Regions from separate parts of the Schinkia azotoformans genome, predicted to be linked through region 1. Evidence: riboswitches for the same ligand, from Rfam matches in the RefSeq annotation. Region 1 holds a riboswitch; the other holds the start of a gene.
The links. Region 1 has a riboswitch for S-adenosylmethionine ahead of P9E47_RS02985 (bifunctional homocysteine S-methyltransferase/methylenetetrahydrofolate reductase). Riboswitches for the same ligand answer to the same signal wherever they lie in the genome.
Positions count from the first base shown of each region.

Region 2: linked by a shared signal. The riboswitch ahead of P9E47_RS10615 (methionine ABC transporter ATP-binding protein) and the one ahead of P9E47_RS02985 (bifunctional homocysteine S-methyltransferase/methylenetetrahydrofolate reductase) in region 1 are both predicted to bind S-adenosylmethionine.

Region 1 is NZ_JARSMD010000005.1:132,518-149,077, forward strand. It holds gene P9E47_RS02930 (DegV family protein) at 147-1,004, shown strand; gene P9E47_RS02935 (DUF3941 domain-containing protein) at 1,069-1,212, shown strand; gene P9E47_RS02940 (CvfB family protein) at 1,256-2,131, opposite strand; gene P9E47_RS02945 (YajQ family cyclic di-GMP-binding protein) at 2,244-2,735, shown strand; gene P9E47_RS02950 (aldehyde dehydrogenase) at 2,835-4,319, opposite strand; gene P9E47_RS02955 (EamA family transporter) at 4,509-4,916, opposite strand; gene P9E47_RS02960 (LysR family transcriptional regulator) at 4,961-5,830, shown strand; gene P9E47_RS02965 (EamA family transporter) at 5,849-6,769, opposite strand; gene P9E47_RS02970 (YueI family protein) at 6,906-7,268, shown strand; gene cdr (CoA-disulfide reductase) at 7,422-9,152, shown strand; gene P9E47_RS02980 (aspartyl-phosphate phosphatase Spo0E family protein) at 9,344-9,550, shown strand; SAM riboswitch class I at 9,689-9,775, shown strand; gene P9E47_RS02985 (bifunctional homocysteine S-methyltransferase/methylenetetrahydrofolate reductase) at 9,882-11,723, shown strand; gene metH (methionine synthase) at 11,782-15,198, shown strand; gene P9E47_RS02995 (helix-turn-helix domain-containing protein) at 15,363-15,809, opposite strand; gene P9E47_RS03000 (helix-turn-helix domain-containing protein) at 16,172-16,375, shown strand; gene P9E47_RS03005 (putative bifunctional diguanylate cyclase/phosphodiesterase) at 16,505-16,560, shown strand, end outside.
Region 2 is NZ_JARSMD010000017.1:151,300-167,859, reverse strand. It holds gene P9E47_RS10620 (O-acetylhomoserine aminocarboxypropyltransferase/cysteine synthase family protein) at 1-1,118, shown strand, start outside; SAM riboswitch class I at 1,222-1,305, shown strand; gene P9E47_RS10615 (methionine ABC transporter ATP-binding protein) at 1,437-2,462, shown strand; gene P9E47_RS10610 (methionine ABC transporter permease) at 2,455-3,123, shown strand; gene P9E47_RS10605 (MetQ/NlpA family ABC transporter substrate-binding protein) at 3,144-4,016, shown strand; gene sufC (Fe-S cluster assembly ATPase SufC) at 4,287-5,069, shown strand; gene sufD (Fe-S cluster assembly protein SufD) at 5,091-6,395, shown strand; gene P9E47_RS10590 (cysteine desulfurase) at 6,395-7,618, shown strand; gene sufU (Fe-S cluster assembly sulfur transfer protein SufU) at 7,605-8,069, shown strand; gene sufB (Fe-S cluster assembly protein SufB) at 8,114-9,511, shown strand; gene P9E47_RS10575 (sulfite exporter TauE/SafE family protein) at 9,606-10,418, shown strand; gene P9E47_RS10570 (YunC family protein) at 10,498-10,800, shown strand; gene P9E47_RS10565 (HD-GYP domain-containing protein) at 10,958-12,082, shown strand; gene yunB (sporulation protein YunB) at 12,106-12,852, shown strand; gene P9E47_RS10555 (M23 family metallopeptidase) at 12,925-13,926, opposite strand; gene lipA (lipoyl synthase) at 14,087-14,992, shown strand; gene P9E47_RS10545 (YutD family protein) at 15,026-15,298, shown strand; gene P9E47_RS10540 (hypothetical protein) at 15,560-15,796, opposite strand; gene P9E47_RS10535 (DUF3055 domain-containing protein) at 15,942-16,229, opposite strand; gene P9E47_RS10530 (DUF86 domain-containing protein) at 16,388-16,560, shown strand, end outside.

The DNA.
Region 1 (16,560 bases):
TACCTCCGTCCCTAAATTTTTTAAATACTTTCACGTATTACCAATGTTTCCATATGTCTTACGATTCATTACAAAAATTGAAATTATGGCGTGTAAAACGTACAATAAGAAGAGAAAGGAAAATATTTCTGAGAGGAAAGATTCCAATGAGTGTAAAAATTCTCGCTGACAGTGCTTGTGATTTACCCTTAGAGCTATTCGAATCACTAAATATAGATTTACTGCCACTAGTAGTTCAGATAGATGATCAACAATTCTATGATTTAGAAACCATTCAACCAAAAGAATTATATGACGAGATGCGCAATGGAAAGGCGCCAAAAACGGCACAGGTTCCACCTGCAAGGTTTGAGGAAGCGTTCCTAAAATATGCCGAAAAGAATGAAACCTGTATCTATATCGCATTTTCTTCTGAGCTTTCCGGTACATATCAAACCTCTACGCTTGTAAAAGATGATGTATTAGAAAAATATCCAAATTTTGATTTAACGATTATTGACACAAAAGCCGCCTCACTCGGCTATGGTTTAATCGTAAAAAAAGCGGCCGAATTAGCACAGGAAGGAAAATCAAAAGATGAAATCCTGTCTGAAATTGAATTTTACTGTACCCATATGGAGCATTTATTTACAGTAGATTCATTGGAATATTTATATCGCGGTGGACGGGTGAGTAAAACCTCTGCCTTTGTTGGAGGCTTACTTAATATAAAGCCAATTTTAAATGTTGAGAATGGAAAACTGGCTCCTTTGGAAAAAATAAAAGGCCGAAAAAAGGTCCTCAAACGCATCGTTGAGATTATGAAAGAACGCGGTGACGGATTAAATAATCAACTTGTAGCCATCAGTCATGGTGATGACCTTGAAACAGCCGAAGCAATGCGTGACTTAATTAAAGAAGAATTTGGTACAGAGGAGTTTCTTATTCATACAGTTGGTTGCTCGATTGGAGCCCATTCCGGCCCAGGAACAATCGCAATTTTCTTTTTGAATAAGCTTAACTAAGGCATAAACCTTCCTATTTTAGCAAAAAATAAGGCTTGAACGAAAATGGAAGGAGCGAATATTCATGCAGCCGTGGAATTCAATTGAAAAAGATAATGATAAAAAACCAGTAGACAGAAACGCACAGCGCCAAAAGAAAAACGAAATGATTGAGAAAAATCGTCAAGCTGGCAAAAACCAGTTTTCAAAGGAAACGAATCATTTGTAGACAAAATGAAATCAGTGGGTTTTATACACCCACTGATTATTTTTTACTGTTCTTTTTTAAAATACGTCCAGCCGTTTTCTTGGTATACCTTTCCTTCCTTCATCAGCTTTCCAAGTGCACGCTTGAAGGCTCCTTTACTCATACCAAACCTTGCTTCAATATCTTCTGGCTGGCTTTTATCCCAGTAAGGCATCGCCCCGTTCCTAGTTTCCATATAGGCATATATTTTTTCGGCGTCATCGCCCATTGCCTCATGCTTTCTTGGCAACAGCGATACATTAATGGTGCCATCCTCTTTAATATCAATAACACGCCCAGTTACCTTCTCGCCAATCCGCGGCTCTTCATTCCGTTCGCTTTCATGAATAAAGCCAAGATAACCATCCTCTGTAAAAATAAATGACCCTGCATATAAAGTCCGATAAATTCGGCCAGTTACATTTTTATTAAATAATGATTTGTCTGCACTTTTTGCAATATCCCAAAAATCTGCTTCCTTGGCAAGTCTGACAAACAAACGCCCATTGTGACCAATTTCCAATGTACAATAAATTTCATCATCAATCTGTGGCCAAACTTCTTCAAGCGGTGGTAAATCATCTTTGGATAACAGCATTGCTTTATCAATGCCAATATTAACAAATACACCCATTCCACGTTTAACTTCTTCAACCTTGGCCCAACCAAACGTATGTATTGTAATGGAAGGTATCGTCATTGTTGCCGTTAGCCTGCCTTGACGGTCTTGAAATAAAAATACTTCTACTTCCTCATCTTCACGTAATTCATCACGAGTCATCTCATTATGGTGAAGCAAAATATCCTCCTCTTGTTCACCACTTTCTAGAAAATAACCAAACGGTGATTCATGAGATACCTTTAAAGTCGTAATTGTTCCCGGCATCATGTTGCCCATCATTTTCCCTGCTTTCTTTCCTTAAAATAAATTCACTACATTATCCATTATGTTGCATTTTACCAACATTTAATAGAAAATAAAAGCAAATCGGCAAAATTCTGGAGGGATGAAAATGGCATCTGAAAGTTCTTTTGATATAGTATCAAAGGTAGACGCCCAAGAAGTATCAAATGCAGTTACAATGGCACTTAAGGAAATTGGAACACGTTATGATTTTAAAGGAAGTAAAAGTGATATTTCTCTTGAAAAAGAGGAACTCGTCCTCATCTCTGATGATGAATACAAGCTGGAACAATTAAAAGACGTTCTTGTCAGTAAATTAATTAAAAGAAATGTTCCAACGAAAAACCTCGACTACGGAAAAGTCGAGCCAGCATCCGGCGGTACTGTTCGCCAACGGGCTAAGCTTGTACAAGGAATTGACAAGGACAACGCTAAGAAAATTAATTCGATCATTAAAGACTTAAAAATTAAAGTAAAGTCACAAATCCAAGATGATCAAATCCGCGTATCCGGAAAAAGCAGAGATGATCTCCAACAAGTTATTGCTGCCATAAGAGGTGCAGATTTACCGATTGATGTGCAGTTTATTAATTACAGATAATTATAAAAGCTAACCGGAATTTTTTCGGTTAGCTTCTTATTGTGCATCATTGTCTAGCTCCAGTTTATACGTCGCTAAACGGGCGCTTCCGCTTTTCTATTATAGCTTCACACAAATATTAGTTATTTCTGTATAGAACTCCCAACTGTGAACCCCTCCGACACGACCTAGGCCGCTATCTTTCGTGCCACCGAACGGAGTTCTTAGGTCACGTAGGAACCAGCAATTGATGTAAGATAATCCAGACTCAATTGACTGTGCAACACGGTGTGCACGACGAATATCATTAGTCCAGATCGTGTTACTTAAGCCCATACGAGTATCGTTTGCTTTTGCGATTACTTCTTCTTCTGTATCAAATGGAAGAACACATACAACAGGTCCAAAGATTTCTTCACGAACGAGACGGGAGTTGTCGTCTAAACCAGTGATAATCGTTGGTTGGATAAAATATCCCTTATCCAACCCTTGCGGACGTCCACCGCCTGTTACAAAAGTACCGCCTTCTTCTTCTGCAATCTTTAGATAGCTCATTACTTTGTCATAGTGGACCTTTGCTACTAACGCACCTTGATCATTGTCCATATCAAATGGATCACCGACTTTTAATGCTCTTGTTTTTGCTGCAAACTTTTCAACGAATTCATCAAAGATTGGACGTTCCACATAGATTCTTGAACCACTTACACAAACTTCCCCTTGGTTTGTGAAGCTTGATCTAATAGTGCCCTCAACGACTTCATCAATATCTACATCGGCAAAAATAATGTTAGGGTTTTTACCGCCTAATTCGAAAGAAAGCTTTTTCAATGTAGGTGCAGCTTCCGCCATGATTCTAGCACCTGTAGATACTTGACCGATAAAGCCGATACCAGCGATATCAGGATGTTTGTTAATGGCGCTTCCTGCACCAGGCCCGAAGCCATGAACTAAGTTAACAACGCCATTCGGAACACCAGCTTCTTGAAGAATCTCCATTAGTAACGTTGCTGTCATTGGTGTTAATTCAGATGGCTTAATTACGACTGTATTTCCTGCTGCTAAAGCTGGTGCTAGTTTCCAAGTTAACAAGAATAATGGAAGATTCCACGGCTGAATTAATCCAACGACTCCGAGCGGACGGCGATATCCGAAGTTAAGCGCCTTATTCGTTTCATCTTGGAATGCTTCTGTTCCTACTGAAATCATATAGTCAGCAAAGAAATGGAAGTTTTTCGGCGCACGAGGTGCATCCACGTGACGCGAGAATTTAAGATGTTTACCAGTATCCAGTGATTCTAGTTGGGCGATTTCTTCTTGGCGTTCTAAAAGGATATCACCAATTTTACGGATAATATTTGAACGTTCTTGTGTGCTCATTTTTCCCCAAGGACCTTCTTTAAGAGCACGTTTTGCTGCTTGTACCGCTAAATCAATATCTGCTGCACTACCTTCCGCAACAGTGCCATAAACCTCTTCCGTTACAGGGTTAACATTATTAAAAGTTTTTTTATCTACGGATTCTACAAATTTTCCATCAATATAATGTAGACAATCAAATGGTTTTACAATCTTTTCAACAACTTTTTGTGTTTGTACCGCCATTCTATAACTCCTCCTATAACCTTAATTTTTATTTATATTCTTCATAATTTTATGATAATAGTCATTTGTTTCATATACAACTCCATAGTTGCTGTATACGAAACATTTTAGTGATTTTTTTCTATTTATTTTTAATTTAGCCTCAGTAAGAAAACCCGCCGCAAATATTGTGGTGGGTTTTAGAAATCTTTATGACGCGCGTTCGCACAAATGTGTTTGAACAGGCTGCTTTGATCCTATTCTTTGTAGCATTCTTACAAAAATATTATTGGACAAAAGTGAAACGATGATAAGGAATGTACCTAGAAGATCGTACACTGTTATGCAATTCCCTTGAAAAATTGAGACTAAAAGTGTTGTAACAGGAACAAAGTTTATGAATAACAAAGCATTTAAAGGTGATAAAATAGTCACACCAATATTCCATCCAACGAGCGCAATCGCTCCAGGGAATATAATCATAAATAATAAATGCGGGCTTACTGCTAGAATATTTTCCGCTGAAGGGACAGGTAAAACTCCAAACAAAGATGCCCCAACTGTAATAACAATAGCCGTAATTGTTCCAAGTAAACAGCTTAATGTTGAATATCGCAATTTTGATATTATGAAATTATATAAAAATTTAAAGGTGGATCATCATGGAATTTAAAGATTTAGAGATTTTTCAGATGGTGGCGGAAAAAGGAACGATTTCTGAAGTAGCAAAAGAATTAAAGTACGTGCAATCCAATATAACAATGAGGATTCAGAAACTCGAACAGGAACTGAATACCCCATTGTTTAACCGCCATCGTCGTGGGATGAGTTTAACACCAGAGGGGAAAAAATTACTGGCCTATAGTAAAAAAATATTATTGTTAACCGCTGAAATGAAAAAAGCCGTTCAAAGTAAAGAAGAACCATCTGGAAAATTAGACATCGGAACCGTTGAAACTGTCATACATTTACCGAAAATATTGTCTACCTTTATTAAAAAATATAAAAATGTAGATTTATCTTTATTTACTGGCGTGACGGAAACATTAGAAAAAGAGGTATTGCATCATAAATTAGACGGAGCGTTCGTTACAGAATCAGACTTTCATCCCGATCTTGTATCGCATGAAGTGTTTCGAGAGGAGCTTGTACTCATTTCAGATAAGCACTCCTCCTCTTTGGAAGAGTTGAAACAGGAGCCATTCTTATGCTTTAGCGAAGGCTGTGGATACCGCGCACGTCTTGAGGCTTGGGATAGGGACCAGAACATCACACCGCAGAAAGTGTTGGAATTCGGCACATTAGAAACGATCTTGCAAAGTGTTGCCGCTGGATTAGGCGTTACATTTGTTCCAAAGTCAGCAGTCACCCATATGGAACAAAATGGACTCATCCATTGTCATACACTCCCTGAAAAATACAGCAAGATAAAGACTGTTTTTATAAGAAGAGCCGATACTTACTTAACATCAACAATGGAAAAATTTATTGAAACAATCGAAAAGAATAATCAAGTGGGTCTATCCTTATGATAGCCCACTTTTTTACTCTCATTTCGTTGCCTGTTTAATATACTCAACTTCTTGGTCTTGTTCAGGTTTACGAACACTTTTGTTTTTTGGTGCCATTGATACTACCACAATGGCCATGAAGATTAAGGCAACACCAAGCCATGATGTCAATGTTAAATTTTCGCCGACTAAAAATGCGCCTAAGAGTGCTGCTGTTAGCGGTTCAAACAACGATAGAGTAACAGCCGTGGAGGCGGGGATTTTCACTAATCCTTTACTAAACAGTAAATAAGCAATTCCTGTTGCGAATACACCTAGATAAAGGCTTGTTCCAATTCCATTGATTTGGAATAACCATGATAGGTCAAATAAGAATAATAATGGAGCCAACATTATGGCTGCTAATGTAAATACGACAGCAACTACGGTATCCGGCGCCTGTGTTTTGAGCAATTCTTTACTAACTAATGTATATGTAGCAAATGATAATCCAGCTCCAAGTGACAACAGTATTCCGAAGGGTTGCACTTTTACCGCTCCGTTAGTTGTAAATAGAAGCAGGCATCCACTGATGGCAACAACGGTTGCAAGCCACCACGATTTTGTCGGCATTGTCTTTTTAAATATCCATTCCATGATGCCGGCTAAAATAGGAGAACTGCCGATTGCTACTACTGTTCCGATAGCGACCCCTGTTATTTTTACAGCTGAGAAAAAAAATGGTTGATAACATGCCATACATAAAGCAGCTAGGATAACCTCTTTCAATGGCCAATTTTTAAGCTTCAATTTTCCTTGCAATGCTACAAAAAGTAATAACGTAGTACCACCAAAGGCTAATCTCATCGCTCCAAATGAAATCGGATGAGTATCAGGCGGGGCAAATGTTTGCGCTGTACCTGTCGTCCCCCATAAAACAGCAGCCAATAAAACTAAAAATGTTGATAATCTGTCCTTCAAAATTCCGTTCCCTCCCCCCAACCATTATCAAAATCATATCACATTTCAAGCTCTTTAAAATATATATACATGAATACTATCTTTTTACCAATTCTAAAACTTATATGGAGAAATAAAACTGAAAGGATGGATTAAGTTGGCGAAAGACATTGAAAATATTTTGCAGGAAGGTATCCATGGTCCGAAAGAAATTAATCCCGAAGAAAGAAAAAAGTTCCTAGGAACATTAAGGGAAAGAATTTTAGCAGTGTTAACAAAATCTCAAGTCAGAGCATCCGGAACTAATAGTCAAATTCAAGATTTACTTAAACAGAATCCAAAGGTCAAGATGATTTTAAATGGGGATATTGACTACTCATATTTAAGAAAATACATTAAACTTGCGAACGATAATCATATTCCTTTTACTATTTCAAATGACCAGGAGCATCCGACCGATATTGGATTAGTTTTAGCTTATGATTATGCTGTCGATATAGAAAATATATATATTCAATGACATTTTCTTGACATGTATTCAACTTCCAATCTTTGGATGATAAAATTCAAATAGATAAATAAAAGAGTTGACTGTTACTCTGGATAAGTTTATCTTATCTTTATACCCTTGTAGGTATAAAGAATAATTAATATTCCATTGGGAGGAATAAACATGGGGAATAAAATTATTATCGTGGGTGGGGTTGCCGGAGGTGCAACTGCTGCAGCTAGATTAAGACGATTAGATGAAAAATCACATATTATTATGTTTGAAAAAGGCGAATATATTTCATTTGCAAATTGTGGACTTCCATATTATATTGGAGAAGTTATAAAAGACAGGAAAAAACTGTTAGTTCAAACTGTCGACGGCATGTCAAGCAGATTCAACATGGATATTCGCAATTTAAGTGAAGTAACAAAGATCAATCGTGACGCTAAAACGGTTACTGTTCACAATTTAAAAACTGGGGAAATCTATGATGAAAGCTATGATCAGTTAATATTATCACCGGGTGCGAGACCTATTGTCCCTCCGATCCCTGGAATTAAAGAGGCAAATAATTTATTTACACTTCGAAATATTCCAGATACAGATGCAATCAAGGCCTATGTGGATGATAAGAAACCAAAGAAAGCGGTCGTTATCGGCGGTGGTTTTATTGGTGTTGAAATGGCTGAAAATCTTCATGAGCGCGGAATTGAAGTCACATTAGTTGAAATGTCAAACCAAGTAATGGCTCCTTTCGATTTCGAAATGGCATCCATTTTACACACTCATATGGCCCAAAAAGGTGTCAACCTCATTCTCGAAGATGGTGTCCAAGCTTTTCAGAATAATGGTACAAAAGTAATTTTAAATAGTGGAAAAGAAATTGAAACAGAGATGATTTTATTAGCAATCGGAGTAAGACCGGAAAATGAACTAGCAAAAGATGCTGGTCTTGATCTTGGAGAACGCGGCCATATTAAAGTAAATGAATATCTCGAAACAAGCGATCCGGATATTTATGCTCTTGGTGATGCAATTGAAGTTACAGATTATATTAATGGTACCACCACTGCTATTCCACTCGCATGGCCAGCAAACCGCCAAGGTCGGATTGTTGCCAATAATATTTACGGAAAAAAAGAGAAATATAGTGGAACAATGGGTACTTCAGTCGCAAAAGTATTTGATTATACTGCTGCAAGTACCGGTAATAATGAGAAAACATTGAAACGCTTATGTATTAACAATTATCAAGTCATTCATATCCATCCCGGTTCACATGCCGGCTATTATCCAGGAGCAGCGCCAATCGCCTTAAAGGTCATCTTTGACAAAGAGACTGGAAAAATTTACGGCGCTCAAGGCATTGGAAAAGATGGTGTCGAAAAGCGGATTGATGTTATCGCAACCGCAATCAAAGGTGGCTTATCTGTGCTTGATTTGCCCGATTTAGAGTTGGCCTATGCCCCACCCTATTCATCTGCAAAAGACCCGGTGAATATGGCTGGTTATGTAGCTTCAAATATTATCGAAGATGCCGTTGAAACGATACAATGGCATGAAATCGACGATATTGTAGCGAATGGCGGCTATCTTGTAGATGTACGTAATCCAAGTGAATTGAAGCTTGGATTCATCAAAGGAGCTGTAAATATACCACTAGATGAACTTCGTGATCACCTTGATGAACTTCCAAAAGATAAACCAATTTATGTGAATTGCCAAGTTGGTCTTCGTGGTTATCTCGCCGCAAGAATATTGACACTTAATGGATTTAAAGCAGTAAACTTGGATGGTGGTTGGAAAACTTATTCCACAGTTTATGGAACTGGAAAAGATTCAAATTGTAACATCGTTACAGATGACTCTGGTGTAGCACGATTCGATTGCGTTGGTAATCCAATTAAATAGGCAATTATAGTCATTGACAAAGGGTGGCCAGGAAAAAAACTCCTGTTCCACCTTTTTGGTATTTTTACCTTTATTGTAATATTTTCAATAAATTGTAAACAAATTGTGATCAAATTCACATCAAATTTAGAAGAAAAAAAGTTATAATTCAATTACACTATTATTACTATTTTTAAAATGGGGACTGCTCGATGGAAACAACTTCTACAAAGGTGCAATTAGATCAACTAAATTCATTAAATTCTTTAATTGAAAAAAAACGGAAACAAATGATAAATAATGGACTTCAATATGGTTTTACTAATAAAAGGACAATCATGATTAGCCAAGAATTGGACAAGCTTATTAATGAGGTTCTCCACCTTGGAAATTTATTAACCAAAGAATGTAAAGAGTAATATCCACAACCTTAATAAGTTGTGGGTATTTTTTTGACAATTGATACTATTTAACAATTCAAAAAAATCACTTGTAAATTTCGGTGTACTATAGTAAATTAGTGTAAACAAAAATACTACCCTAAGTATAAAACTATATTCTTATCTCGAGAGGTGGAGGGACTGGCCCTATGAAATCTCAGCAACCAGCCTGAAGGTCAGGTGCTAATTCCAGACAGATAAGAAGAAGAATTGCAATGCAAAAAGTCTTCTTCTTAATGGAGGAGACTTTTTCTATTTTGACGTATTTTTAGTTTGACTTAATCAAAACTATTAGGTAGTAGGTGAAAACATGGGATTTTTACAAGATTTGCAAAATCGTATTTTAATAGCTGATGGTGCGATGGGGACACTCCTTTATTCATATGGTGTTGATTTTTGCTTTGAAGAATTAAACCTCTTGCAGCCGGACCGTATTACACAAATCCATGAAACCTATATTAAGGCTGGAGCGGATGTAATACAAACAAATACGTATGGCGCTAACTATATAAAACTTGGTAGGTACGGTCTCGAAGATCAGGTCAAAGATATTAATACAGCTGCCGTACGCCTTGCAAAAAAAGCTGCTAAAGAAAATACGTATGTGCTAGGAACTTTCGGTGGAATACGAGGAATTAAAAAAAGTGCAGCAACGATTGATGAAATTAAACGGTCTTTTCGTGAACAGCTCTACAGCATTCTGATGGAAGGTGTAGACGGATTATTACTTGAAACATTCTACGATTTCGATGAAATAAAGACCGTTCTAGAAATTGCTCGAAAAGAAACCGATTTACCGATCATCTCCCAGGTTTCTATTCATGAGGTTGCCGTCTTACAGGACGGAACACCACTTCGTATTGCCTTAAAAGAACTTGAAGATCTCGGGGCTGATGTTGTCGGTTTAAATTGCCGTCTCGGGCCCCATCATATGACCCAAGCGTTGGAAGAAATACCATTGCCAAAGAAAGCGTTCCTTTCAGCCTATCCAAATGCAAGCTTACCAGATTATGTAGATGGGAGATTAATATATGAATCAGATGCCGAATATTTTGGCGAGTGTGCCGTTAACCTCAGAAATCAAGGTGTTCGCCTCATCGGTGGCTGCTGCGGAACAACGCCCAAACATATTAAAGCTGTTAGCAAAAGACTAAAGGGACTAGCACCTGTTACACATAAGGATGTAAAAATTAAGGAAAATAAAAATATTATTACTGTTACAGCCAAACCTACTCAACCACACCTGCATGAAATTGTTACAAAAGAACGGTCCGTTATCGTTGAGTTGGACACTCCAAAAACATTAAATACTACTGCATTCATAGAAGGAGCTAAAGCTTTAAAAGAGGTCGGCATAGACGCTCTTACAATGGCAGATAATTCATTGGCTTCACCAAGAATAAGCAATATGGCAATGGCAGCGATTGTTAAAAATGAAGTGAAAATACGCCCGCTTGTGCACATTACCTGCCGGGACCGAAATTTAATTGGACTTCAATCCCATTTAATGGGTTTGGATGCTTTAGGGATCGACCAAGTGTTAGCTGTTACCGGTGACCCTACAAAGGTTGGGGACTTTCCGGGTGCCACATCTGTTTATGACTTGTCTTCTTTTGAATTAATTAGTCTTATTAAGCAATTTAATGAGGGGATAACATTTTCAGGAAAACCCCTGCAAAAAAAGACTTCCTTCTCAGTTGCAGCGGCCTTTAATCCAAATGTTCGCCATCTAGATAAGGCTGTTAAAAGGCTGGAGAAAAAAATTGAGCATGGTGCCGATTATTTTATTAGCCAGCCCATTTTTAATGAACAGCAATTTTTACACGTTTACGAAGAAACGAAGCATATCACAAAACCCATTTATATTGGGATTATGCCAATTGTAAGCAGCCAAAATGCCGAATTTCTTCACAATGAGGTGCCGGGAATTAAATTGACCGATGTAATAAGAAGAAGAATGGCTGATTGCGGAACAGACCGCGAAAAGGCTGCCATCGAAGGCATCGCGATTGCCAAATCTTTAATCGATATGGCGTTCGATTTATTTAAAGGAATTTACTTAATCACACCGTTTATGCGCTATGAAATTTCGGTTGAACTTGTGCAATACTTAAAAACTAAAAACTCCAAAAATTTACTAACAAGAAATTAAAAGTTTTCTTAGCTAAGAGAGGAAGATTAGATTGTCACACAATACATTGCAAGAACAGATGAAGAAAAAAATACTGATTATAGATGGTGCAATGGGAACAATGCTACAGCAAGCAAATCTTTCTGCAGCAGATTTCGGTGGTGAACTATATGAGGGCTGTAATGAGTATTTAAACATAACGGCTCCCCATGTTATTGAATGGATTCACCGTTCTTATTTTGAAGCTGGGGCAGATATCGTCGAAACAAATACATTCGGTGCGACAAAGTTGGTTTTAGCTGATTATGAGCTTGGTGCAAAAGCTTACGAGATTAATAAGGTAGCCGCCGAACTTGCTTGTAAAGTAAGGGACGAATTTGGAACACCTGAATGGCCCCGCTTTGTCGCCGGATCAATGGGACCTACAACAAAGTCATTATCGGTAACCGGAGGGGTTACCTTTGATGAGCTTGTTGATAATTACATGGAGCAAACACGTGGTTTAATTGACGGCGGTGTTGATCTTTTACTGCTGGAAACTAGTCAAGATATGCGCAATGTTAAAGCAGCCTTTGTTGGGATAGAACAAGCACGCTGGTCTTCAGGCAAAAATATTCCTTTGATTATTTCCGGAACGATCGAGCCAATGGGAACAACACTGGCTGGACAATCGATTGAAGCTTTTTATATATCTGTAGAGCATATGAAGCCTTTAGCTATTGGCATGAACTGTGCAACCGGACCCGAATTTATGCGCGACCATATTCGCTCCCTATCTGATCTTTCTACAACAGGGGTAAGCTGCTATCCGAATGCCGGATTGCCTGACGAAGATGGTAAATACCATGAATCACCAGAATCACTAGCGGCAAAACTCGCCGGCTTTGCCGAGAAAGGCTGGCTCAACATGGCCGGCGGCTGTTGTGGTACGACACCAGACCACATTCAGGCACTTGCCGAATATTTAAAGGACTACGAACCGCGGCAAATTCCTACAGAAACCCATCATCATGTTGTCTCAGGAATTGAGCCCCTTCTTTATGACGATTCAATGAGACCATTATTTGTTGGGGAAAGAACGAATGTCATTGGTTCACGAAAATTCAAAAACCTAATCATTGACGGCCAATTAGATGAAGCGGCTGAAATCGCCCGAGCCCAAGTGAAAAATGGTGCCCATGTTATCGATGTTTGTTTAGCAAATCCAGACCGCGATGAACTGGAGGATATGGAGAATTTCTTAGATGTACTCGTTAAAAAAATTAAAGTACCACTCGTAATTGATTCAACAGATGAAAAGGTCATTGAGCGAGCCCTAACCTACTCTCAAGGTAAAGCTATTATTAACTCTATTAATCTTGAAGATGGTGAAGAACGATTTGAGAAAATCGTACCTCTCATCCACCGCTATGGTGCGGCTGTTGTCGTCGGCACCATCGATGAAACTGGTATGGCGGTAACAGCCGAGCGCAAACTTGAAATTGCCGAACGATCCTATCATTTATTAGTAAATAAGTATGGACTAAGCCCTGAAGATATTATTTTCGATCCGCTTGTTTTCCCTGTCGGAACAGGTGATGAACAGTATATTGGTTCCGCCAATGAAACGGTAAAAGGAATTCGGCTTATTAAAGAAAAACTGCCAAGAAGCTTAGCCATTTTAGGGATCAGCAACGTTTCATTTGGACTTCCACCGGTAGGACGTGAAATTCTAAATGCCGTTTATTTATATCACTGTACACAGGCTGGACTAGATTATGCGATCGTCAATACTGAAAAGCTAGAGCGCTTTGCATCCATTCCAAAAGAAGAAATTACGCTTGCAGAAAAGCTTTTGTTTGAAACTACCGATGAGGTATTGGCGGAATTCACCAACCTTTATCGTGATAAGAAAAAAGAAGTAGCGGTTCAAAAAAATGATATGACACTTGAGGAAAGGCTTGCCTACTATATTGTTGAAGGTACTAAAGAAGGTTTAGTCTCTGATCTTGAGCTTGCCTTAAAGGAATATGATTCACCGCTTGATATTATAAATGGGCCGTTAATGGCTGGTATGGCTGAAGTTGGCAGACTTTTTAACGAAAATCAACTCATTGTCGCAGAGGTTCTGCAAAGTGCCGAGGTCATGAAAGCATCTGTTTCCTTCTTAGAACCTTACATGGAAGCAACAGAAAATGACAGCGGGAAGGGCAAGGTTTTGCTAGCTACCGTAAAAGGTGATGTCCATGATATTGGTAAAAATCTAGTCGATATCATCCTGACAAATAATGGTTTTAAGGTTATTGACTTAGGGATCAAAATAGCACCAGCTAATTTAATTAAAGCGATTGAAGAAGAAAAACCAGATATCGTCGGCTTATCAGGGTTGCTTGTAAAATCAGCCCAACAGATGGTGTTAACAGCCCAGGATATGAAACAAGCCAATATCTCTATTCCGCTTCTCGTTGGTGGGGCTGCCCTTTCACGGAAATTTACGGATACAAGAATCTCTCCGGAATATGACGGTCCGGTTCTCTACGCCAAAGATGCGATGAATGGATTAGATCTAGCGAATCGATTACAAGATAAGGAAGAACGGACAAAAATCATAAATGAAAAAATAGAGGCCTTAAATGCTGAAAAAGTCGAAGTACATCAACGTCATCGTTCTACTGTACCAGCAGAAAATGTCCGTTCTACAGTAGCAAAAGACGTACCTGTTTATAAACCAAGAGACCTTGAACAGCATATCTTAAAAGAGTATTCGATTGCCCATGTTGAACCTTATATTAATATGCAAATGCTCCTAGGACACCATTTAGGACTAAAAGGGAAAGTAGCCACGTTACTTGCGGAAAAAAATGAGAAGGCTGTTCAGTTAAAAGAAACCATTGATGGTTTGCTTACGGAAGCTAAAACAGGGGATTTTCTGCAGCCATCGGCCATTTATCGTTTCTTCCCAGCCCAATCTAATGGGGATTCAGTCATCATCTATGATCCAGATGATGTAACAAGAATAATCGAAACGTTTACGTTCCCACGTCAACACAAGGAGCCTTATTTATGTCTTGCTGACTATCTTCGCTCCGTTGATAGCGGTGAAATGGATTACGTTGGCTTCTTAGCGGTTACAGCCGGAAAAAATGTACGGAAGTATTCAGAGAAATTTAAAGAGGAAGGCAATTTCTTATTAAGTCATGCGATTCAATCATTAGCCCTTGAAACAGCTGAAGCCCTTGCAGAACGGGTTCATCAATTGATAAGAGACCAATGGGGCATTATTGATTCAACGGACCTATCAATCCAGGACCTGTTTGCGGCTAAATATCAGGGCCAACGCTATTCATTTGGCTACCCATCATGCCCAGAAATTGAAGATCAAGCCAAACTATTTAAGCTAATACGCCCTGAACAGATTGGAATCCAACTTACGGAAGGGTTTATGATGGAACCTGAGGCTTCTGTAACAGCCATCGTATTTGCCCATCCAGAAGCACGTTATTTTAATGTACTTTAAGCTTTCAAGAGAAAAAAGTAACTATCCTATCCATTGGTCGTGGCAGTGATCGTTACTTTTTTCTTATTTCTTTGATGAAATTATATAAAATTAACGCTCTTTTGGGAGCTTTTTTGTCCCTTTTACCGGGATCATGATACGAAAACACATCAAAAAGGATAAAATTAAGCGTGTTTCTTTTCTTTACTCTCTGCTCCTTCTCCACTCGGAAATATAGATGACTCCACTTTTTTTGATTCTTGTGACTCGAAAATCTTCATTTCAAGCATTCCTTCGATTTTTGCTTTATCTTTATTGCTAAGTTGCCTATATAGTATGAGAAATTTGATTTCATCATCAGTTAATTTTCCAAAAGAATTACTGTCAGGTATACCGTCATCAGTGGCTTGCTGCCTTGCTTTTGTTTCTTTGCCTGTCAGCAAATATTCCATCGATAGTCCTAATAATTTTGAAAGATTATAAAGGATTGTGGCATCAGGAATCCTTCCATTAACATAATTAGTCATAGCATTTTTAGATAATTTAAGTTCTTCTGTAGCCCTTGCTTGAGTATAACCCGCGTTTTTTAAAGCTTTTCTTAACCTTTCTCCAAAGTCATTAACTCCATTCATAAATTACCCCCCCACAAGCATGTGTCGTTATTTTAAAATAAAGACAAAAAAATTAGACATTTTCAGTTGACACCCCACGAATATGGGGTTTATAATTTGTTATAATTCGGTTGTGCATCATAATTTTACCACTCCTGTATGGAAAAAATAATATTTAGAAAATATTTTATTTTTTCCATACTTATTCTTAGTTCTTTTTTTGTAACATTTTCAAGTTTAATTTGCAAAATTGAATTGAAAACGTGGAAAATAATAGGATGAAAAACAAGTATCAATTGGCCGAAAAATCTTTAAATAGATCAGGTAACTATATAATTCATTGGGGGGCATATTAAAAAAAATAAAAATAGGAGTAGATAAATTTGTCTAATAAAAAGCACATTCCATTTTTCGGAATTAGAGTAAAGAAAAGACTCATTGAGCTGAACATGACACAAAGGCAGTTGGCGAAGAATATTGGAGTTAATGAAAATTATCTAACTGATATTCTAAATGGAAGACGTTCAGGAAAAAAATACATTGACCGGCTAACAAAGACACTAGCCCTTGATATAGATGAAAAGTAACTTATATAAGAATGAAGTTGAAAAGAATATGTTTGACCTTGAGCGGAAAATTTAAACATAAAATTTATTTCAAATTAATGAGAAAAATTATCATAATTACATTTCGTTAAGTATTAGAGGTGGAATCCATTGTTAGCCTATGATCAATTATTACATTTTTCAAATCGCAGAAAATATGAGTATGA
Region 2 (16,560 bases), on a different contig from region 1:
TTTTTGAGGAAAGAATTGCTCTATTAGAAGGCGGAGTTGGAGCACTTTCTGTAGCAAGTGGTTCTTCAGCTATTACATTAGCAATTCTAAATATTGCTGGTGCTGGCGATGAGATTGTTGCAGCATCCAATCTTTATGGTGGAACTTACAATCTGTTTGCTCAAACATTACCGAAATACGGAATTACTGTGAAACTAGTTGACCCAACTGATCCAGAAAACTTCAAAGCAGCGATTACAGATAAAACAAAAGCCATTTTCGCTGAAACAATTGGAAACCCTAGCTTATATGTATTAGACATCGAAGCAGTGGCAAATATTGCCCACGCGGCAGGTATTCCTTTAATCGTTGATAATACTTTTGCAACACCATACCTTTTAAGACCAATCGAATTTGGAGCTGATATCGTTGTTCATTCAGCAACAAAATGGATCGGTGGAAATGGTACGACACTCGGCGGAGTCATTATTGATGGAGGAAAATTTAATTGGAATTCACCGAAGTTCCCAGGCTTTACCGAGCCGGACCCAAGCTATCATGGTCTAGTTTACGCTGAAGCTATTGGTGCAGCTGCTTATATTATTAAAGCTAGGGTTCAATTATTGCGTGACATTGGTCCGGCATTAAGTCCATTCAATGCATTCCAACTAAGCTTAGGTTTAGAGACATTACATGTCCGTATGAAAGAACATATCGCAAACACTAGAAAAGTAGTGGGATACTTACAAAACCATCCTGCTGTTGAGTGGGTATTATATCCGGAACTGGAAAATCACCCTTCACATGCTTATGTTTCAAAATACTTACCAAAGGGTGCTGGTTCAGTAGTTGTATTTGGAATTAAAGGTGGACGCGAGGCAGGAAGAACCCTAATTAATAACGTAGAGCTTTGGTCGCACGTAGCAAATGTCGGCGATGCTAAGAGCTTAATTATTCATCCTGCAAGCACTACCCATTCACAATTAAATGAAGAAGACTTGAAAAAATCAGGTGTTTCTGAAGACTTAATCCGTCTATCAATTGGTATTGAAAATATTGACGATATTTTAGAAGATTTAGAGCAAGCAATTGAAAAAGCAACAGGAGTTACTTCAAGCCTAACTAACGCTGCAAAATAGTAAAATATGATTAATAGATGGAAACAGTTAACATTGACATAAAGTGGTTATCCATGCTAAACTTTCAAACATGCTAATATTTTAATATAATAAATCTTTAAAACTCTTATCAAGAGAGGTGGAGGGATGTGCCCGATGAAACCCGGCAACCGTCAAGTGACATGGTGCCAATTCACACAGATGAGAGAAAGGAATCTACCAAGCCTTTCTGCCCGTCTGCAGAAAGGCTCTTTTATTATAGCTCTCTTTAAGTTATATTTTAGTATTATGAGTGTTGAAAGGTGTATAATAGCATTTGGAAGAAGGTGAACGTTTAGCATGATAACTCTTAAAAATGTCGAAAAGATTTTTAAAACAAAAAATGGTGAAGTAAGAGCTGTTGATCATGTTGATTTACAAATCAACCAAGGTGAAATCTATGGAATTATCGGATATAGCGGTGCCGGAAAAAGTACGTTAATTCGGTTATTAAATAGACTAGAACAAGCAACAGCCGGTTCAGTCGAAGTGGCTGGGCAGGATTTGACAAAAATAAGAGGGGCTAATTTACGAAAAGCTCGTCAGGAAATTGGAATGATTTTTCAGCATTTCAATTTATTATGGTCAAGAACTGTAAGAGAAAATATTGCATTTCCTCTTGAAATAGCAGGTGTAGATAAAGCTGAACGAATGAAGAGAGTAGATGAACTGATTAAGTTGGTTGGTTTAGAAGGCAGGGAAGATGCCTATCCATCGCAGCTAAGTGGAGGTCAAAAACAAAGAGTCGGGATCGCAAGAGCTTTAGCCAATCGCCCAAAGGTTTTACTTTGTGATGAAGCAACTTCTGCGTTAGACCCACAAACAACAGATCAAATCTTAGACTTACTTGTGGATATTAATAAAAAACTAGGGCTAACCATTGTTCTAATTACTCATGAAATGCATGTGATTCGCAAAATTTGTCACAATGTGTCAGTCATGGAAAACGGTAAAATTGTTGAGCAAGGGTCTGTCTTGGAAGTATTCCGTAAGCCGCAACAGCCGATTACAAAACGTTTTGTTAATCAAGTGACAGAGCCTGAGGAAACAAAAGAAACAATTGAACATGTATTAAAGAAATATCCAGATGGTCAAGTTATCCAGTTAACATTTGTTGGGGATGATGCTGAGCAGCCGCTGATCAATCAATTAATCCGTAAATTTACAATTAATATAAATATTCTTCAAGGGAAAATTTCGCAAACGCAGAGTGGTGCATATGGGACATTATTTATCCATCTTGATGGAAGTCCGGATGAAATCAAGGAAGCGATCACCTTTATAAGAAGTCATAAAGTTGATGTGGAGGTGATTGACCATGCTTGAGACATTACTTCCGAATGTAAAATGGCCTAAAATGTGGGAAGCGACTGTCGAAACATTATATATGACAGGTATTTCAGTATTTGCTACATTTATTATTGGAATAGTCCTCGGTTTGCTGTTATTTTTAACTGCGAAGGGTAATATTTGGGAGAATAAAACGATTAACTCGATCGTAGCTGCATTAGTCAATATATTTAGATCGATACCGTTTATTATCCTTATTATATTACTGATTCCTTTTACAAAGTTTTTAATTGGCACAATGCTTGGTGCGAACGCTGCCTTGCCAGCCCTTATCATTGGTGCAGCCCCATTCTATGCAAGGATGGTGGAAATCGCCTTACGTGAAATAGATAAAGGGGTCTTAGAAGCAGCGCGGGCAATGGGAGCAAAAACAAGCACAATCATTTTTAAAGTATTATTACCGGAGTCCATGCCGGCTCTTATATCAGGGATTACAGTAACTGCCATTGCCCTTGTCGGATATACAGCGATGGCTGGTGTTGTAGGTGCAGGCGGACTTGGAAACCTAGCCTATTTGGAAGGATTCCAACGCAATCATAATGATGTAACTATTTTTTCAACGATATTAATTTTAGTAATTGTATTTATCATTCAGTTTATTGGTGACGTAGTCACTTCTAAAATAGATAAAAGATAAAATAATAGGAGGCAAATTAGATGAAGAAACTATTACTTTTAGTTACAACACTTTTTGTAGTTTTTGCTCTTGCAGCTTGTGGTGGAGGCAATGCTAAAAAGGAAGAAGCAACTGGGGGAAACCAAGAAGGAACTGCTGAACAAACAGAAAAAACTGAATTAACTAAATTAGTTGTGGGTGCATCAAACGTTCCACATGCTGAAATTTTAGAAGAGGCAGAGTCTATTTTAGCTGAAAAAGGAATCGAATTAAAAATCGTTCCTTTCCAAGACTATATCTTACCTAATAAAGCGTTAAATGATAAAGAAATTGATGCAAACTATTTTCAACATATTCCATACTTAGAAGCGCAAAAGAAAGAATTTGGTTATGACTTCGTCAATGCTGGTGGTATTCATATCGAACCAATCGGTATTTATTCTAAAAATTATAAGTCACTTGAAGAGCTTCCAGAAGGCGCAAAAATTATTATGAGTAACTCGATCCCTGACCATGGCCGTATTTTATCGATGCTTGAAGAAAAAGGCTTAATTAAGTTAAAAGAAGGTATTGAAAAAACAACAGCAACTTTAGATGATATTATTGAAAATCCAAAAAAATTAAAGTTTGTTGCTGATGTAGAACCTGGTTTATTGCCACAAGTGTATAACAATGGTGAAGGGGATGCAGCGTTAATCAATGCTAACTATGCATTAGATGCTGGCTTAGACCCTGCTAAAGACCCAATCGCTGTTGAATCACCAGAAAATAACCCATACGTTAACGTGATTGCTGTTCGTAGCGGTGATGAAAGTCGTGAAGAAATCAAAACTTTAGTAGAAGTTTTACAATCACAAGAAATTGCTGATTTTATTAATGAAAAATACCAAGGTGCAGTTATTCCTGCAAAATAAAAAAGTAAAAATAGGCATGAGGATGTTGAAACTATCCTCATGTCTATTTGTGCTGAATGCATGTTTTATCGAATATTACAAAAACTAGAAGAAATAGTGGAAATATACTTTTTAAACATTTTAGTATAAAAAGTATCATTAACAAAATAACTCATGGTTGATAAGTATTATCTTTTGGTATAGAATTAGAATGAGAATAGATTGAGAATGAAAGCTCCTTTTATAAAAACGTTGTAAATAAAGGGACTAGTATAATATGGAGGTATTAAAATGTCATCTACTTTATCAATTAAAGATCTACATGTTGAGATTGAGGGAAAAGAAATTTTAAAAGGTGTGAACCTTGAAGTGAAGGGTGGAGAGATCCATGCGATCATGGGTCCAAACGGAACAGGTAAATCAACCCTTGCCTCGGCAATCATGGGACATCCCAAATATACGGTAACTAAAGGTAGTATAACATTAGATGGACAGAATGTGCTAGAGATGGCAGTAGATGAGCGTGCTCGTGCGGGCTTGTTTTTGGGTATGCAATATCCAAGTGAAATCACGGGTGTTACAAATTCCGACTTTTTAAGATCTGCAATAAATGCTCGTCGTGGTGAAGGAAATGAAATTTCATTAATGAAATTTATTAAGTCTATGGACAAAACAATGCAGTTTTTAGATATGGATATTAATATGGCTCAACGCTACTTAAATGAAGGTTTCTCTGGTGGAGAGAAAAAGCGAAATGAAATTTTGCAATTAATGATGTTAGAGCCAAAAATTGCTATTTTAGACGAAATTGACTCTGGTCTAGATATTGATGCGTTAAAGGTTGTTTCAAAAGGAATTAACGAAATGCGCGGAGAAAACTTTGGCTGTCTAATGATCACTCACTATCAGCGCTTATTAAACTATATTACACCTGATGTTGTTCATGTTATGATGCAAGGCCGTGTTGTTAAAACTGGCGGTGCTGAACTGGCTGAGCGTTTGGAAGCAGAAGGATACGATTGGATCAAAAAGGAACTAGGAATCGAAGACGAAACAGTGGAGACAGAAGCGTAATAGCAGTGAGGAGGAATTTTGATGACAGTCGAAACTAAACTTCCATACGATGCTGAGTATGTAAGTCAATTTTCAAAAAATCTTGGAGAACCTGAATGGTTAACAAATATACGTCTTGAAGCTTTGCAGAAAGTAGACCAATTACCACTGCCAAAAGCTGATAAAACAAAAATTGATAATTGGAATTTCACAAACTTCAAGCATGGTTTAAAAAATGAAAAAATACAATCTTTAGAGCAATTACCAGAAGAAATTAAAGCATTAATTAATAGTGATCAAGCACAAAAACAAAATTTGCTTATTCAACGTAATGGCTCGTTAGCATATACTGTTATATCAGAAGAACTTAAAAATCAAGGTGTTATTTTCACGGATATTGCTACAGCAGCTTCTACCCATGGTGAACTACTACAGAAATATTTTATGACAAAAGCAGTAAAAGTGGATGAACATAAATTGACGGCTTTACATGCTGCTTTAATGACGGGCGGTACTTTTATTTATGTTCCGAAAAACGTTGAAGTGAAAGAACCGTTGCAAGTTGTTTATTTGCAAGATGAAGACGTGGCACTTTTCAATCATGTCATCGTAGTGGCAGAGGATAATAGTGCTGTTACCTATATCGAAAACTATTTATCATTTAATGAAACAGAAAATGTTGCTAATATTATTGCTGAGGTTATTGCTGGTACAAATGCAAACGTTCATTATGGTGCTGTTGATCACTTGGCAACAGGAATGACAGCCTATGTGAACCGTCGTGGTGTTGTAGGTCGTGATGGACGTATTGAATGGGCATTAGGACAAATGAATGATGGCAATACAGTTTCTGAAAACATTACGAATCTAAAAGGCGATGGTTCCTATGCAGATTCCAAAACTGTGACTGTTAGCCGTGGCGAGCAAAAACAGAACATTACAACGAAAATTGTTCATTTCGGTAAAAACTCAGTAGGCAATATTTTAAATCATGGTGTAGTAAAGGACGAGGCTACTTCCATTTTCAATGGAATTGGTAAAATTGAGCATGGTGCAACAAAATCGAATGCTGAGCAAACATCGCGTATTCTGATGCTAAGTGAAAAAGCTCGTGGCGACGCAAATCCAATTTTATTAATTGATGAAGATGATGTAATGGCAGGACACGCAGCATCAGTGGGACGAGTTGACCCAGTTCAACTTTACTATTTAATGAGCCGTGGTATTCAAAAAGTGGAAGCAGAACGCCTAATCATACATGGATTCTTAAGACCGGTCGTTAATGAATTAGCGATTGAAAATGTAAAAAATCAGCTAGTTGAAGTGATTGAAAGGAAAGTTCGATAATGAATATTCAAGAAATCCGTAAACAATTCCCGATTCTTCACCAGCAAGTTAATAATCATCCGTTAGTATACTTGGACAGCGCTGCTACATCGCAAAAGCCGGTACAAGTTATAGAGGCGGTAGACCGGTATTATCGTGAATATAACTCTAACGTTCATCGCGGTGTACATACACTAGGAACTTTAGCAACAGACGGATATGAAGGCGCACGCGAAAAGGTTAGAAAATTTATTAATGCAAAAGCAGTTCAAGAAATTGTGTTTGTTCGTGGTACAACGACAGGAATCAATACTGTGGCTGCAAGTTATGCTCGTGCAAACCTGAAAGAAGGCGACGAGATCGTTATCACGCCAATGGAGCATCATAGTAATATTATTCCTTGGCAGCAGGTTGCTAAGACTTCGGGTGCAACGTTAAAGTATATTCCACTTCAAGAGGATGGTACGATTGCCTTAGCAGATGTTGAAAAAACAGTGACGCCAAATACAAAAATTGTTTCAGTCATGTACGTTTCTAATGTGCTCGGGACAATCAATCCAGTGAAGGAAATTGCGGCCATTGCTCATAAAAATGGGGCCGTTATGGTTGTCGATGGTGCCCAAAGCACGCCACATATGAAAATTGACGTTCAAGATTTAGATTGTGATTTTTATGCTTTATCTGGTCATAAAATGTGCGGACCAACAGGAATCGGTGTATTATACGGAAAGAAAGCTTTACTGGAAAAGATGGAGCCGATTGAGTTCGGTGGAGAAATGATTGATTTTGTTGATTTGTATGATTCAACGTGGAAAGAGCTCCCGTGGAAGTTCGAAGGTGGTACACCCATCATCGCAGGTGCGATTGGTTTAGGTGCAGCGATTGACTTTTTAGAAGAGATCGGAATGGATAATATTGCTGAGTATGAGCATAAGCTAGCACAATATGCGATGGAAAAAGTGGGTGGAGTGGAAGGTGTAACGATTTATGGACCGAAAGAAAGAGCTGGTCTTGTTACATTTAATATTGATGATGTCCATCCACATGATGTGGCAACAGTATTAGATGCAGAGGGAATCGCCGTTCGTGCGGGACATCATTGTGCACAGCCATTGATGAAATGGTTAAAAGTATCGGCAACTGCTCGGGCTAGCTTTTATCTATATAATACTGAAGAAGAAATTGACGTCTTTGTTAAGGCATTAATAAAGACAAAGGAGTATTTTGGAAATGTCCTCTATTAATAAAAATATTGATTTGGATTCACTGTATCGCAAAGTGATTATGGATCATTACAAGAATCCGCGTAATCGTGGAGTAATGCAGGATGAAAGTGATATTAAGATTAATATGAATAACCCGACTTGCGGTGACCGAATTCAATTGCAATTGAAGGTTGAAGATGGAATCGTAACGGATGTTAAATTTGATGGAGAAGGCTGTTCCATTAGTATGTCATCTGCATCCATGATGAGTCAGGCTATTAAAGGGCAAAAGATTGAAAAGGCCCTGCGGATGGCTGATGTTTTTTCAAAAATGATGCTTGGTGAAGATTATGATGATACTGGTTTGGATCTTGGTGATATCGAAGCGTTGGCGGGAGTTGCCAAGTTTCCGGCTCGTATCAAATGTGCGACATTATGCTGGAAGGCAATGGAGAAAGGTCTTCATGAACACGAAGATCATGAACATTAAGAATCAGCTTTTCTCTTACACCCAATTTAGGAGGGGATATTAAGATGGCAAAGAAAATGCCGGAGATCGGCGATTATAAATATGGCTTTAAAGATAAAGACGTTTCTATTTTCAGATCGAAGCGTGGATTAACAGAAGAAATCGTAACAGAAATTTCAAAAATGAAAAAAGAACCACAATGGATGTTAGATTTTCGCTTAAAATCTCTAGAATTATTTTACAAAATGCCGATGCCACAATGGGGCGGGGATTTAAGCGAGTTAAACTTCGATGAAATTACGTATTATGTTAAGCCTTCAGAGAAGTCCGAGAAATCTTGGGATGAGGTTCCTGAAGAAATTAAGAATACGTTTGATAAACTAGGTATTCCTGAAGCAGAGCAAAAATATTTAGCAGGGGTTTCTGCTCAATATGAATCTGAGGTTGTTTATCATAATATGAAGGAAGACCTTGAAAAACTAGGTATTGTTTTTAAAGATACTGATTCTGCATTAAAAGAAAATGAAGATATCTTTAGAAAATATTTCGGAACAGTTGTCCCGCCTGCAGATAATAAATTTGCAGCCCTTAATTCAGCTGTATGGTCTGGTGGTTCCTTTATCTATGTACCGAAAGGTGTAAAGGTAGATACACCGCTGCAAGCGTATTTCCGTATTAACTCTGAGAATATGGGACAATTTGAACGTACACTCATTATCGTTGATGATGATGCATCGGTTCATTACGTTGAAGGCTGTACAGCACCAGTTTATACAACAAACTCCCTTCATAGTGCGGTTGTAGAAATTATCGTTGGTAAAAATGCATACTGCCGTTATACAACAATTCAAAACTGGGCAAATAACGTTTTCAACCTTGTTACAAAGCGTACAACAGTTGATGCCTACGGTACAATGGAATGGGTTGATGGCAACATCGGTTCTAAGCTGACAATGAAATATCCAGCCTGTATTTTGAAAGGTGAAGGCGCACGTGGTCTTACACTTTCAATTGCGATTGCTGGTAAAGGACAGCATCAGGATGCTGGTGCGAAGATGATTCACCTAGCACCGAATACTTCATCCACTATTGTTTCTAAGTCCATCTCTAAGCATGGCGGAAACGTAACCTATCGTGGTGTCGTACACTTTGGCAAAAAGGCTGATGGCTCTCGTTCAAACGTTGAATGTGACACATTGATTATGGATAATAAATCAAAATCAGATACAATTCCATACAATGAAGTTCATACAGAAAATATTTCGCTTGAACACGAAGCGAAAGTTTCAAAAGTATCAGAAGAACAGCTCTTCTACCTAATGAGCAGAGGTATTTCAGAACAAGAAGCTACAGAAATGATCGTAATGGGCTTTATCGAACCATTTACACGTGAACTTCCAATGGAATATGCGGTTGAAATGAATCGTTTGATCAAGTTTGAAATGGAAGGGTCTATCGGCTAAACTAAATATGTTTAACCAATTAATGTAAGACTCGAGGCTAATCAAATAGCCTCGAGTCTTGTTATATTCATAAGGTAATAGGTGGTGAAGTATGATGGAATGGATTATTTTGTTTTTTCTTGGTTTGTTTTCAGGGGTTGTTGGGAGTTTAATTGGTTTAGGTGGAGGCATCATTATTGTGCCATCGCTATTGTTTCTTGGCACCTATACAGACTGGATTAGCAATGTAACGCCGCAAATTACGGTTGGAACCTCTTCGTTAGTTATTATTTTTACCGGTTTATCGTCGACGTTAATGTTTATGAAGCATAAAACAGTCGATTATATCAGTGGCTTACTCTTTTTTATTGGGAGTGCTCCAGGGTCAATAATTGGGGCGATGACGAACAAATATTTAAATGCGGAAGAGTTTAGTCTTTATTTTGGACTTTTTATGATATTTATTTCGTTTACTTTAATGATTCGGGGGAAATTGAAGCCTGTTTCCGCTTCTACGAGCCGCTTTAGGATTAGTAGAACGAATGTGGATGTAAAAGGGAATACAGATACATATAGCTTTAATATCTTTTTTGGAATTTTTATATCTTTCGTCGTTGGTTTTCTAGGAGGAATATTTGGAATTGGTGGTGGCTCATTAATGGTTCCGGCCATGCTGTTAATATTCAGATTTCCTGCGCATATTGCAATTGCAACATCAATGTTTCTTATTTTTCTTTCTTCAACAGTCAGTTCATATACCCATTTTACGCTTGGGAATATAGACTGGCTGATCGCGATTGCCTTAATTCCGGGCGCATGGATTGGAGCAAAATTAGGAGCGATTATTAATCAACATTTAAAAGCTGAAACATTGGTTAAAGTTTTACGTGTTACTTTAATTTTGATTGGCATCCGTTTAATTTTATAATCCTTGAAAAAAAGGACAGACACCCATACCAATTCTTCAAATGATCATAAATTGATTATGGAAAGGATGTGGTATTTGGATGATTAAAACGGAGCCTATTTTCATAAATGATCACCAATTTACAGCTATTACAATTGCGCTGCCGAAAACAAATTTTATGGCGGTGACAAGTGATAAAGGATATATTATGTGCGGTGCTTTAGATGTAGCTTTATTAAATGAAAAGCTGAAGGAGAGAGGAATTATTGCAGGGAGAGCAGTAGGGGTTCGGACGATTGAACAACTGCTAGAAGCACCTCTCGAATCTGTTACGATCGAAGCTGAAAATCGCGGTATTACAGTGGGAATGCAAGGCAAGGATGCTTTGCTTAAAATGATCTGAAATGCTTGACTGAAGTGTCTGAGTCTGTATCCAGACACTTTTTGTTTTCAGCAAAATTCGATAAAATTCTATTTCTTCCGACTAAATTTTGGTATGATAATAATCAGTGAGAAGTAGTATTGATTATTTTTTAGTTAGATAGGGGTATGGTAGTTTTATGAGATTATTATCAACAAAGTCATTACAAAGGAATATGACACTCGCCAAACCTATCTATAATGGAAAAGGGCAGGTTTTGGTAGGTGAGGGAGTACCGCTAACTCCTCGAATAATTGATCGTCTCATTGAGTTAGGAATAACGTATGTTTACATAAGCGACCCTTTTACAAATGATATCGAGCTAAAATCACCAATCTCAGAAAAAACTAAGAAAGAAGCATTTCAGACAATTGAACAGACATTTGAAGTTGTAAAAAGTGGAAAATCGCTTTCAAATGTATTTCTTTTCGAACAGCTTGGTAAAAAGTTTTCGTTTGTAGTTCAAGATATTTTGAATCAAATAAAAAATCATACAGATGTCATTTCGTTATTATCTGAAGTATCAGCTTATGATCATTACATATTCACACATTCATTGAATGTTACGATTTATAGCCTTGCACTCGGTGTAGAACTGAAGCTGCCAGAGCGGAAGCTAGAAGAGCTTGGAATGGGAGCCATGCTTCATGATGTGGGAAAGATGCTCGTTCCATATGATATTTTGACGAAACCCGGGAAATTAACAAATGAGGAATTTTACGTTATACAGAAGCATGCTGAAGATGGCTTTAATATTTTGAGGAATATTCCTAATTTGCCGTTAGTTGCTGCTCACTGTGCATACCAGCATCATGAGCGGATGGATGGAAGTGGATACCCAAGGTCATTAGTCGGGGAAGATATTCATTATTATAGCCGTATTCTAGCGATTACGGATGTATATGACGCTGTAACATCCAATCGAGTTTATCGTCAAGCATTGCTTCCACATGAGGGTCTGGAAATTTTATATGCAGGTGCAGGGACGAAATTTGATTTAACTATGATTGAAGCCTTTCGGAGATCCATTGCCGCCTATCCAACAGGGTTATCAGTTCACCTAAATGATGGCCGAAAAGGGATTGTTATTAGACAAAACACCGGCACAAGCGAAAGACCGGTGATTAGAATTATTGAAGATCATGGAGCCCGTGTGCAAACACCATACGAATTAGACTTACTGAAAGAACTCTCCGTTGTTATTGTTGAAACAGATACAACCTTATTAGGAAAAAATGAAATAGTCCCGCCTAAACAAACATAGATTGTTGTTAAGGGGGGATTTTTTTGGCTAAATTCAGGCGGCGTTTTCCTAGGAGAGGACCCTTACCTACTAAAACTGTATTTATTATAACGTTTGTTATCTTTACCCTTTTTACTTTTCAAGGGTTATGGATTATAAATAAAGGCATTGAACCGACGTTAATGAGTATTGCTGAAAGCAAGGCAGAGCAATTTGCAACGTTAGCCATTAACGAAGCATTAAGAGAAAAAATTGCAGAGAGTGATAAGCAAATTGAGGATTTAGTCATTATCGAGAAATCAGAGGACGGCAGAGTCTCAACTATCGGATGGGATACGGCGCAAATAAGAAATTTTTTATGGGAATCAACACAAGTAGTGCAAGATTATTTGCATGCAATTGAAAGAGGAGAAATTCCTCCGTCTCGTTTAACGGGGGAACATATAACAATGGATCAAAAAGGGATAATTGCAGAAATTCCATTGGGTCAAGCAACTGGAAATGTGTTATTGGCAAACTTAGGTCCAAAGATCCCAGTTCGGTTTTCAATGGTTGGTGAAGTAAATACAGATGTAAAAAATGAAATGACTGAATATGGAATTAATAATGTCTTAATAAAACTATTCGTTAATGTAATCGTAAAAATTCAAGTGATAATTCCATTTAAATCAAATATGATAACCGTTTCAACAAATATTCCAATAGATATACGAAATATCAACGGAGAAGTACCGTACTTCTACAATAGTGGTGAAGGAGGAGAACCCTCGATAGAAGCACCGCTGCCTTAATATTATATTAATTTTGGGGGACGGCTGACCGCAAAAGAATTGCGGCAGCCCCTATTTTATTCTAATATTAATTTATTTCTTCTTCCTTTGCTGTCTTTCCTGTCTCTCCCAGTTACGCAACGAAGGATACGGATCAAAGGACCATTCTGTCATGCCGTTATCTTTATAGATTCCGTAATGCAAATGTGGCGGGAACTTTCCAGATGTACCTGGAGGGCCATAGCCGGAACTTCCAACGTAGCCAATCACTTCGCCGGCTTCAACTAATTGGCCAGGCTTTAATTTACCCTCAAAACCGGATAAATGGGCATAGTAGTGATAATTATTATTTAGATCACGAATACCGACTCTCCAGCCGCCGTATTTATTCCAGCCTTTTAGCTCAATGACACCATAACTTGTAGACCGGACAGGGGTCCCGTACCCGGCAAAAATGTCAGTGCCTTCATGGATGCGAATGCCGCCCCATCCTCTTCTGTCGCCCCATGTGCTTCGGTAGGAATAATTCCATCTTAATGGTACCGGAAAAGCATGTTTATCCACAATGTCTAAACCGTATTTTTCAAATAAAAGAGCATTGTTTATGATAATACCGACAGCTTTGTCTCGTTTGTAATACTCCCAAAGCGCAATTTTTATATTCTTTTTATCAAAACCAAAGTCAGCTATATAATTGGCAAATGTAAATAAAACATCCTCGTCATCATTTTGGTCTGCTAATCCATCTCCATTTCCATCCAAGCCAATGCCTCCGAAAAACTGAATTGTCTTTGCGTTCGTATCATTTAATTCTGGGTTTAGAGGGCCAGCCCATTGTCGTGGAGAAAAATATATTCCAATAAACCCTTGTTCCTTAGGGATATCCTTTCGAGCACGCCGGGTGCTCCGTTCATATTGGTCGATGGCACCTAAGTAGTACCAAGGGATTTGCGTGATGGCTTCTACTTTTTTATATAAGGCTAATCTTTCGTTATAAATATCTTCGGGTTTCTTTTGTGTATTTGCTTTTGTAAGGTCTGGATCTATACTCAGGCAAAATAAAAGTAAGAGTATAAAAATGACAGTCCGCTTCACAACGTCAAATTCCCCTTTCGCAAATGAATTACTATTTATAGTTTGCAAAAAAACCAAAAATTAATAGGTGGAAAATGGAGTCAAATATTCGAAAAGTAGAAAAGGTGAGTGCATTATGGTAAATTGAACACTATACAATCTATCGTTTGGAGTGATGTAAGTGAAAGACAATCATGTTCCTAATAGAAAACCTGAATGGCTAAAAATTAAGTTAAATACAAATGAAAACTATACAGAATTAAAAAAATTAATGCGGAATAAAGAATTACATACAGTTTGTGAAGAGGCAAAATGCCCGAATATCCACGAATGCTGGGGCGAAAGAAGAACAGCGACCTTTATGATCCTTGGTGATGTGTGCACAAGAGCATGTCGATTCTGTGCGGTTAAAACAGGTCTTCCAACAGAAACGGACTTGGAAGAACCAAAACGGGTTGCTGAATCAGTGAAAGTGATGAATTTAAAGCATGTTGTCATCACAGCCGTTGCCCGGGATGATTTAAATGACGGCGGTGCATTCATTTTTGCTGAAACTATAAGGGAAATACGAAAAAGTTCGCCATTAACTTCAATCGAAGTTTTGCCGTCAGATTTAGGGGGAAATATCGAAAGCTTAAAGCTTTTAATGGACGCCAAGCCGGATATTTTAAACCATAATATTGAAACAGTTCGAAGACTTTCTGATCGAGTTCGTTCGAAAGCGAAATATGACCAGTCTTTGAAATTCCTTTATAATGCCAAACAATTTCAACCGAGTGTTCCAACGAAATCGAGCATTATGATCGGATTAGGGGAAACAACGGAAGAAATCATCGAAGCCATGACGGATTTACGGGCACATGATGTTGATATTTTGACGATTGGTCAATACTTGCAGCCGACGAAAAAGCATCTGTCGGTGGAAAAATATTATCATCCGAATGAATTTACCGAGTTGAAAAAGACTGCTTTTGAAAAAGGCTTCAAGCATTGCGAAGCCGGGCCGCTTGTAAGGTCATCTTATCATGCCGATGAGCAGGTAGAAGCAGCTGCTAAAAATGCTGAAAATAAAGAAAACTATGCCTGAGATATGGTGAAATAAGGGATAAGAGGTGAGAGGATGTTAATCAACGGGGTACAATATGAGCTCGTAGAGGATTACCGAAATGGATTTAATGAAGATGCGATCAAAGAACGTTACAGTGATATTTTAAATAAATATGATTATATTGTTGGTGATTGGGGTTATAATCAATTGCGTTTAAAAGGATTTTTTGATGATTCCAATCAAAAGGCAGCACCAGATACGAAAATTAGTACACTGTCCGAGTATCTGTATGAGTATTGCAATTTTGGCTGTGCGTATTTTGTTATAAAAAAATTAAAAAAGTAATAATTACACCTAAATATTCTGTATTTCATAAGTCGGATATTGCGACCGATCTTGATCGGACAACGTGATAAATTAATGATTTTATACAAACCACAAGTCTCTAAGCGTTAAAACCCGAATGTAGTCTTACTTCCTGAAATACCCAGATGTTCATTCGGGTTAGCTTAGAGGCTTGCTTTCTTGCAATTACTTTTGTATTGTCCGATCACAATTGGAAGCGATATTCGGCTTGTGGAATACCACTCCAACTTGATAATACATTTACGGTGTTGTATATGGCAGCTCGTGATCTGTATCTGGATCATCATGCGGTGGATGGGCACCGGGATATTGCCTTGGAGAATCTTGATGCATCGATTTGAATTCATAGTTGAAAGCACTATATCTACGCTGTCCTTCTTCCCAAGGAGTACTTTTCAGTTCTACCGGCTCATCCTGCCTAATTGGACAACCATAGGCCCCATCTGGAAATTCTTCTGCAGTCAAAAAATTCCTCATCGTTTCAACATTAGAAAAATCCGTATATTGCTCACGTTCTGTACCTTTTTTCTTCCAAAAACCCAAAGAAACCACCTCCTATAGATAGAATGGTCTATAAAAGATGGTTTCATGTGGTGAAACTTAATCCAATTTACTGTACTAGTTATACTGAAGTGATTTGCTTTAGAAAATGATGAAGCTCAGCTGCATCCTCTTCATCTAAATTGTAAATATGTTCAAGATACCCCGGTTCGTCTAAATCATCCTTCCCGATAATCGCAAAACGATGGCTTTGAATATCAAGAACTATATTTTTTCCGTAAAAACGGTCTGTTTGAATGACAGCCAAATCAAATCGTTGTTTAGATCCCATAAAACTTATAAATCGTGTTTTAGTTTCTTCAGTATCATCATATAGATAGAAAAAATCTGTAATGATAATCCCCTCCATTTTGATTCTTAGCTTACTGTGCTTTATTTTACAACAACAACCATCTCTTGTCGAAAATTAGTTGAAATAATGCTACAATAAAATATACATTACGATAAATTAGGTGTAGTAAAATGGTAAACCTATAAAAACAAATAATTTTTAAGAGGTGTATTGCGTTGTATTTTGTAGATCGTGAATTTCTCGAACAGCTATTGCAACATATTGAAAAAAATATTGCTATTTTAAAGGAAAATTCAAATTGGGATGGCCCCCTTGAAAAGCTTGCCCTTGAGCGAGTTGTGCATATTTTAATTGAGTCAATTTTGGATGTTGGTAATACATTAATTGA